2 regions of the Cyanobium sp. LEGE 06143 genome follow, and region 2 is predicted to be linked to the other one. Evidence: riboswitches for the same ligand, from Rfam matches in the RefSeq annotation. Region 2 holds a riboswitch; the other holds the start of a gene.

Region 1 (3,387 bases), on a different contig from region 2:
TATTGGGTCACGGCACTGCGGCGCAGGCGAATTCGCTCCAGCGCCTTTCCACCAGTTCAAAGCAAGTCGGTGGCGCCGTGGGCAGCTTCCTGAGCAGGGCGATCAGCTCGGGGCCATGGCCACTCAGCAGCACCACCAGCTCCCTGGCCGGGTCGTAGCTGTCGAGGGCCCCAAGGCTCGGACGGATCGCTGCCGGTCCCAGCCCCTGGTGGCGCAGCTGGGCGGTCACCTCGCTTCGCGCCACATAGCGCCGGCTGAACCGCACGCCGTCCAGGCGCCAGTCGTGCTCAGGTTCGAGCGGAGCGGCCAGGTGGCAGATCAGCAGACCCCGGCCGCTGAGCCGATAACCATCCCAGGCGGCATGGCCGATCAGCAGGCTGTTCTGCTCCAGAAAGCGCGGTTCCCAGGCCCCCGAACAGGCGGATTCCTGTCCATGCCAGGACCTCGGCCCCCGCCACGGCTGCCCTGGCCCAGGCTGCCCCGGCCAAGCCGGCAAGTCAGGCCACGGCATCGACCTGCTCCGGACAGGGCACCAGGCGCTCAGTCTCCCGATCCCAGAGCTTGAACTGGGCGCAACTGAGCATGTCGCCGAGTCGCAGACAGGGCACAGCCGCCAGCAGACGGGCATTGGCCTGGTGGGCGGCGCGCAGGTTGTAGTTGGGAATGCGCTCCGAGAGGTGGTGGATGTTGTGGTAACCGATGTCAGCCGTGAACCAGCGCAGCAAGGCCGGCATCTGCAGATAGCTGGTGCCTTCCAGAGCTCCCTGCATGTGGCTCCAGCCCTCGGTGTTGTGGGCGTAGCTGCCCTCAAAGATGTGCTGAACGAAAAAGATCCACAGGAACAGGGCTGCCGAGAAGGTGAGGGTCACGCCGTAGAGCCCCAGCACCAGGCCGAATCCCCAGCGCTGGCCGGCCGCCACCACCAGGGCGATCAGCACCACGTTGTTCAGCAGCAGATCCCAGAACTCGGCCGAGCGCGGCACGGCCTGGGCCCGGACCGCCCGGGAGATCTCCTTGAGAAGCGCCAGCCTGGGCTGGATGGCGAGGTAGTAGAAGCCACCGGGGAGGGCCATCAGCGGATGGCGCAGCAAGGCGTAGGTGGCCTGCTGCCTGGCACTCAGCTGGGCGTAGTCGTCGGTGGTGATCAGGTCGGTGACGCCGCGATAGCGCTCCCAGTCGCCATTGGTGCGGTGGTGAAAGGCGTGGTCGTTGGACCAGGCCAGCTGGGGAATGGCATTCACCAGCCCGAGGATGAAGCCCCCAACCCGGTTGAGCCAGCGGCTGTGGAACAGGGAATGGTGGCCGCAGTCGTGCATCAGGGAGAAGCAGCGCAGCGAGAACAGCACCAGGGGAATCACCAGCAGGGGCACGGCCCAGGGCGCCCGCTGGGCGAGATGGATGGCGAGGGCCCAGCAGGCCAGGTAGGGGCCCACGGCGCTGAGGATCTGATAGGCGCCGCGCCAATTGCTGCTGCGGGCATAGGGGGCCAGCACGAAGTCGGCTGGCCGGAGATCGGTGGTCATGCAGGAGGGCGAGGGGGGCATCACGGCACGAGCGGAGCAGCCGGCGCGGACACCAGAGGCTGGCGCCGGCCCGGTCTGGCCCTGGAGTGCTTGTTGGGGACGTGAACGTCTGCGGCGCGTCTCAGCGCTCGGGCAGGCCCTGGCAGGCTGAAGGCGGGTGGCTTCCGGAGCTGGAAAGAAAGGCTTGGCTCATCGTGGAACCCGGTCCGCGCCGGGGGAGAGGGGTGATCACAACGGCGAGCGTTCTGACTGAAGGGTGCTCCCAGGAGCGAACCCCATCACAGCTGCGGGACAGCGCCGGACTCGCAGAGGGTCCAAGAACCCCCTCCCCACCGGACTTTCCTCCTTGCGTCCAGGGTGTGAACCACTGGAACCGTCACGGCCAGTCTGGTGCAGATGTCAGCCAACTGACGCCTCTGCGGCGTTCAGCGGGCAGCGAAGGCGATCGGGCCGAGGATCAGGGCCGCGCCAGCGACGGCGAGCAGCAGGGCCACGGCGGCGGTCCAGCGGCTGGGCAGCTGCCGCAGCACGAGATAGCTGCTGCCGCTCACCAGCACCGAGGCGGAGAAGGAACCCGCCCACCACAGCGCTGAGGCGGCACCGGCCGGAGCCTCCTGACCATGGAGCATGGCGTGCACGGCCACGGCTGCAGCGATCAGGGCACCGCAGAGCTCCAGGGCCGGCGCCCGCGGCGACTTCTGGCTGCGCAGCACCAGCAGGGCCACGGCGGGGATGGCCAGGGTCGCCAGCAGCTCGGCACCAGGCAGCCCGCCGCCCATGGCGCCGAACACGCCTCCAGCCAGGGCGCCAGCCAGCCCCCAGAGCAGAAGCTCGGCCGAGAGGTAGGAGGCCGCGGCGCCAACGGCGATCAGCAGCAGCAGGTGGTCGGTGCCCGCCAGCGGATGCAGGAAGCCTCCCACCAGGCCGCCTGAGGCCACGTTGTGGGCCTGGGCCGGCTGGCCGAGCAGCAGGGTCGTGGCGGTGGCCAGGGCCACCAGAAGGCCGAGGGAGCGGCTGGAGCGGAGGTGTTGCATGGTTTCTCCCGGTTTCCGCGCCGGGCAGGAAAGAACTCAAAGCGGCGAGCGTTCTGACTCAGGAGCAGGTCTCTCCATCACAGCTGCGGGACAGTGCCGGAGTTGCACCGGACTTTCCTCGTTGCCTTCCGGGCCAGAGGCTCGGAAACCACTCCGCTCCCATTGTGCTCCTGCTGCGGCGATTCGGCCGCAGAGGTGATCCCACAGACCTGATCTCAGGGATTCAGGTCTTCCTCGCGCCAGCCCTGCTCCAGCCGCCAGCGGCGGCGGCGGTGGGGGTGGCCCCCCAGCTCCAGCAGCTCCACCTGCTGCAGCTGGATCAGCAGCAGCTGAAAGTGGCGCGGCAGCGGCGTGGCGTCATCGAGGGCGGCCGGGAAGCTGGCGGCGCAGCAGGGGCCAGGCTCAAGGGGCGCCCCCGGCGCGGGCCAGGCCCAGAGCGCCCGGCCGCCAGGGCTGAGGCCCTGCCAATGCCTCAGCCGTGCCGCCCGATCGGCCGCAGCATCAGCTTCGAGCAGGCGCCCCCGCAGGCGGAACTGGCTGCGGGCCCTGACCAGCAGCCAGCAGAGCTCCACGGCCGGCTGCCGCCGCAGTTCAACGGCCTTGGCGCTGCGGCCATCGGTGAGCAGCTCCAGCACGCTGGCATCGGCCCAGCCGCGGAACACCAGGGTGCGCACCCGGGGGCTGCCATCGGCGGCGACGCTGGCCAGTTGCAGCCAGCGGGCCGCCGGGGAGCGTCCTTCTCGCTGACGGGCGGCCCGCAGCAGGGGGCGCCAGGGGGGGAGCTCAGTCAAACGCTCACGACCTCAAAGAGTCACGCCCTCACGCCGCTT
Region 2 (3,387 bases):
TGATCCGCCGCTGCTGAGGGGGCCATGCCGACCAGCACGGCCATCGCCCTGATCGATGGCAACAACTTCTATGCCTCCTGCGAGGCGGTGCTGGAGCCCGCCCTGCTGGGCCGGCCGCTGGTGGTGCTCTCCAACAACGACGGCTGCATCGTGTCGCGCAGTGCCGAGGCCAGGCGGCTCGGCATCGCCATGGGCCAGCCCTACTTCCAGGTGCAGCGCCAGCTGGAGCGCCTCGGCGTGGTGGTGCGCAGCTCCAACTACGCCCTCTACGCCGACATGAGCCAGCGGCTGATGGCCACCCTGGAGCGCTGGGTGGAGGAGCTGGAGATCTACTCGATCGACGAGGCCTTCGGCCTGCTGCCCCGGCCGCCGGGCAGCGATCTCACCGCCTGGGGGCTGGAGCTGCGGCGGGCGGTGCAGCGGGAGCTGGGGCTGCCGGTGGCGGTGGGCCTCGCCCCCACCAAGGTGCTGGCCAAGCTGGCCAACCGCCTCGCCAAGGGGCAGCCGGCCCATGGCCATGTGTTCGACCTGGGGGCCTGCAGCGACCCCTCCGCCTGGCTGCAGCAGGTGGCGATCGAAGACGTGTGGGGCATCGGCCGGCGCCTGGCCCGCTGGTGCCGGCTGCGGGGTGTCGCCCATGCCCTCGCCCTGCGCGACATGCCGAGCGGTGAGCTGCGCCAGAAGTGCGGCGTGGTGGGCCTGAGGCTGCAGCAGGAACTGCGGGGCCACCGCTGCCTGCCGCTCACCCTGGTGCCAGCGCCGAAGCAGGAAACCTGCGTGAGCCGCAGCTTCAGCCAGCCGGTGCGCACGGCCGCGGAGCTGCGCCAGGCGGTGGCCACCTACACGGTGCGGGCGGCCGAGAAGCTGCGCCGCCAACGGCAGCGGGCCGGGGCCCTGAGCGTGTTCGTGCGCAGCAACCCGTTCAACGGCACCAGCTTCTACAGCAACAGCGCCACCCTCACCCTGGCGCTGCCCAGCCAGGACACCGCCGTGCTGCTGGCGGCGGCCCTGCCCCTGGCCGAGGCCCTGTTCCGTCCCCAGCACCCGCTGCAGAAGGCCGGCGTGCTGCTGCTGCAGCTGCAGGGCGAGGAGCTGCTGCAACACCACCTGCTGCAACCGCTGCCGCCGGAGCAGCAGCAGCGCCGCGCTGCCCTGATGGCCGCCGTGGACCGGCTCAACCGCCGCTACGGGCGCGGCACCGTGCAGTGGGCCGCCTGCGGACTGCAACCGCCCTGGGCGATGCGGCGCGACAGGCTCTCCCGGGCCGCCACCACGCGGCTGGAGGCGATCCCACGGGTGCTGGCGCAGTGAAAGGCGGGATCAGCGCTGCGGCCGGGCTCGTCGTGGGGCGGAACTCAGGGCAGCTGCGCCAGGCAGGCCTCGATCATCGCCGCCGTGACCGGAATCGTCTCCAGCTCATCGGCGTTGTCGAGGAAGGCGTCAAAGGAGGCGTAGCGACGGATGCAGGGAGCGGCGCCGGGGGCGCTGCAGGCGGCGGCCCAGTCGCCGTCGTCGGGCTTCACCAGGGCATAGGCCATCAGGGCCTCCTCCAGATCACCGCCATCACCGATGCCCTCGCCGTGCCAGAGCACTTCGAAAAAGTCCATGGACGCGGGGGGAACACGGAGCACACCCAGGTTACTGAGCACGCCGGCCTCCCTGAAATCGGACACGAAACCTGAAGCGGGGCGAGAAAGAGCTGAGCCGCCATGGGTATGCTCGGATTCAGAACGGTTCCGGCGGGGTTCAGCCGCCGGAGGCAACAGGGAAAGTGCCGTTGAAATCGGCCGCTGTCCCGCAACTGTGTTTCAGGGTCCCAGGACCCTGATCAGTCAGAACACCTGCCGTTCTTCACAACTCAACTGTCTTACCTGCGAGGTACAGAGTGAAGACCATGCCAGCAAAGCTGGCCAGCCTGTCGTTGATGGCTGCGCTCAGTTTCTGCCTTGTTCTATTAACGCCTGCCCCGGCGCAGGCGATGCACATCGCCGAGGGCTTCCTGCCGCTGCAGTGGGCCGTGGCCTGGTGGCTGATCTCGCTGCCCTTCCTGGCGGTGGGCCTGCGGTCGCTGACACGCATCAGCCGCAGCCACCCGGAGCTGAAGCTGCTGCTGGCCCTGGCCGGCGCCTTCACCTTCGTGCTCTCGGCCCTGAAGATTCCCTCCGTCACCGGCAGCTGCTCCCACCCCACCGGCACCGGCCTGGGCGCGATGCTGTTCGGCCCCACGGTGATGACCGTGATCGGCAGCATCGTGCTGCTGTTCCAGGCGCTGCTGCTGGCCCACGGTGGGCTCACCACCCTGGGCGCCAACATCTTCTCGATGGCGATCGTGGGGCCCTTCGTGGCCTGGGGCGCCTTTCAGCTCTTCAGCAGCAGCGGCCACAGGCGCCTGGCGGTGTTCGCCGCCGCCGCCCTCGCCGACCTGGCCACCTACGTGGTCACCGCTGGCCAGCTGGCGATCGCCTTCCCCGCCGCCAGCGGTGGGGTGATGGCCTCATTCCTGAAATTCGGCAGCATCTTCGCGATCACCCAGATTCCCCTGGCCATCACCGAAGGCCTGCTCACCGTGCTGGTGTGGAACTGGTTGCAGTCCTATGGCCAGCCCGAGCTCAAGACCCTCCGCCTGCTCCACCAAGAGAGCTGACCCCATGACCGATTCTGGAAAGCAACGCCCCCAGGGCAACTGGCTGCTGGTGCTCGCCGTGGTGGCCCTGAGCGCCCTGCCCGTGCTGGTCGTGCGCGGCGAATTCTCCGGCGCCGACGGCCAGGGCATGGACGCCATCAGCGAGATCCAGCCCAGCTACAGGCCCTGGTTCAACGCCGTGGTGGCGTTGCCCAGCGGCGAGGTGGAAAGCCTGCTGTTCGCCAGCCAGGCGGCCCTTGGCGCCGGTGTGATCGGCTACGTGATCGGGCTCTACAAAGGACGCGCTCTGAACAGGGGCGATGAGTCACCGGATTGACGCCCTGGCCTACGGCAACCGGCTGCGCTGGTTGCCCCCGGGGCAGAAGCTGGCCTTTGCGGCGGTGCTGCTGCTGCTGGGGCTGGTGGCACCTCCGCTGGTCCAGGGCCTGATCAGCCTCTGGCTGGCGCTCTGGATCGTGGTGTACGCCGCGATCCCGGCGCGGCTCTACCTGCCGCTGCTGCTGTTGCCGCTGGGGTTCGCCATCGCCAGCCTGCCGGCCCTGCTGCTGCAGGCGGTGCCGCTCGACGCCTTCACCGCCACCGCTCGCGGGGACGTGTGGCAACAGCTGGCCCGGCCCCTGGCCGGCGGCTGGATGCTGTATGTGAGCCAGCAGGGGGTGGGGCAGGCCGCGCTGCTGATCAGCCGCTCGCTGGCCGCCAGCAGCTGTCTGATGTTCGTGCTGCTCACCACGCCCTTCAGTGAG

Evidence for each region. A riboswitch is a leader RNA that binds a small molecule or an ion and turns the genes downstream of it on or off. The one in region 2 is predicted to bind cobalamin.
Region 1: linked by a shared signal. The riboswitch ahead of IQ216_RS00665 (fatty acid desaturase) and the one ahead of IQ216_RS03970 (energy-coupling factor ABC transporter permease) in region 2 are both predicted to bind cobalamin.

Annotation. Positions count from the first base shown of each region.
Region 1 is NZ_JADEWP010000003.1:20,850-24,236, reverse strand. Features, by position in the region: gene IQ216_RS00670 (hypothetical protein) at 8-496, opposite strand; gene IQ216_RS00665 (fatty acid desaturase) at 498-1,523, opposite strand; cobalamin riboswitch at 1,741-1,916, opposite strand; gene IQ216_RS00660 (HupE/UreJ family protein) at 1,949-2,557, opposite strand; cobalamin riboswitch at 2,583-2,725, opposite strand; gene IQ216_RS00655 (pyridoxamine 5'-phosphate oxidase family protein) at 2,773-3,348, opposite strand; gene IQ216_RS00650 (hypothetical protein) at 3,377-3,387, opposite strand, start outside.
Region 2 is NZ_JADEWP010000032.1:7,632-11,018, reverse strand. Features, by position in the region: gene IQ216_RS03985 (LexA family transcriptional regulator) at 1-17, shown strand, start outside; gene IQ216_RS03980 (Y-family DNA polymerase) at 25-1,311, shown strand; gene IQ216_RS03975 (hypothetical protein) at 1,356-1,607, opposite strand; cobalamin riboswitch at 1,715-1,864, shown strand; gene IQ216_RS03970 (energy-coupling factor ABC transporter permease) at 1,925-2,644, shown strand; gene IQ216_RS03965 (energy-coupling factor ABC transporter substrate-binding protein) at 2,649-2,960, shown strand; gene cbiQ (cobalt ECF transporter T component CbiQ) at 2,944-3,387, shown strand, end outside.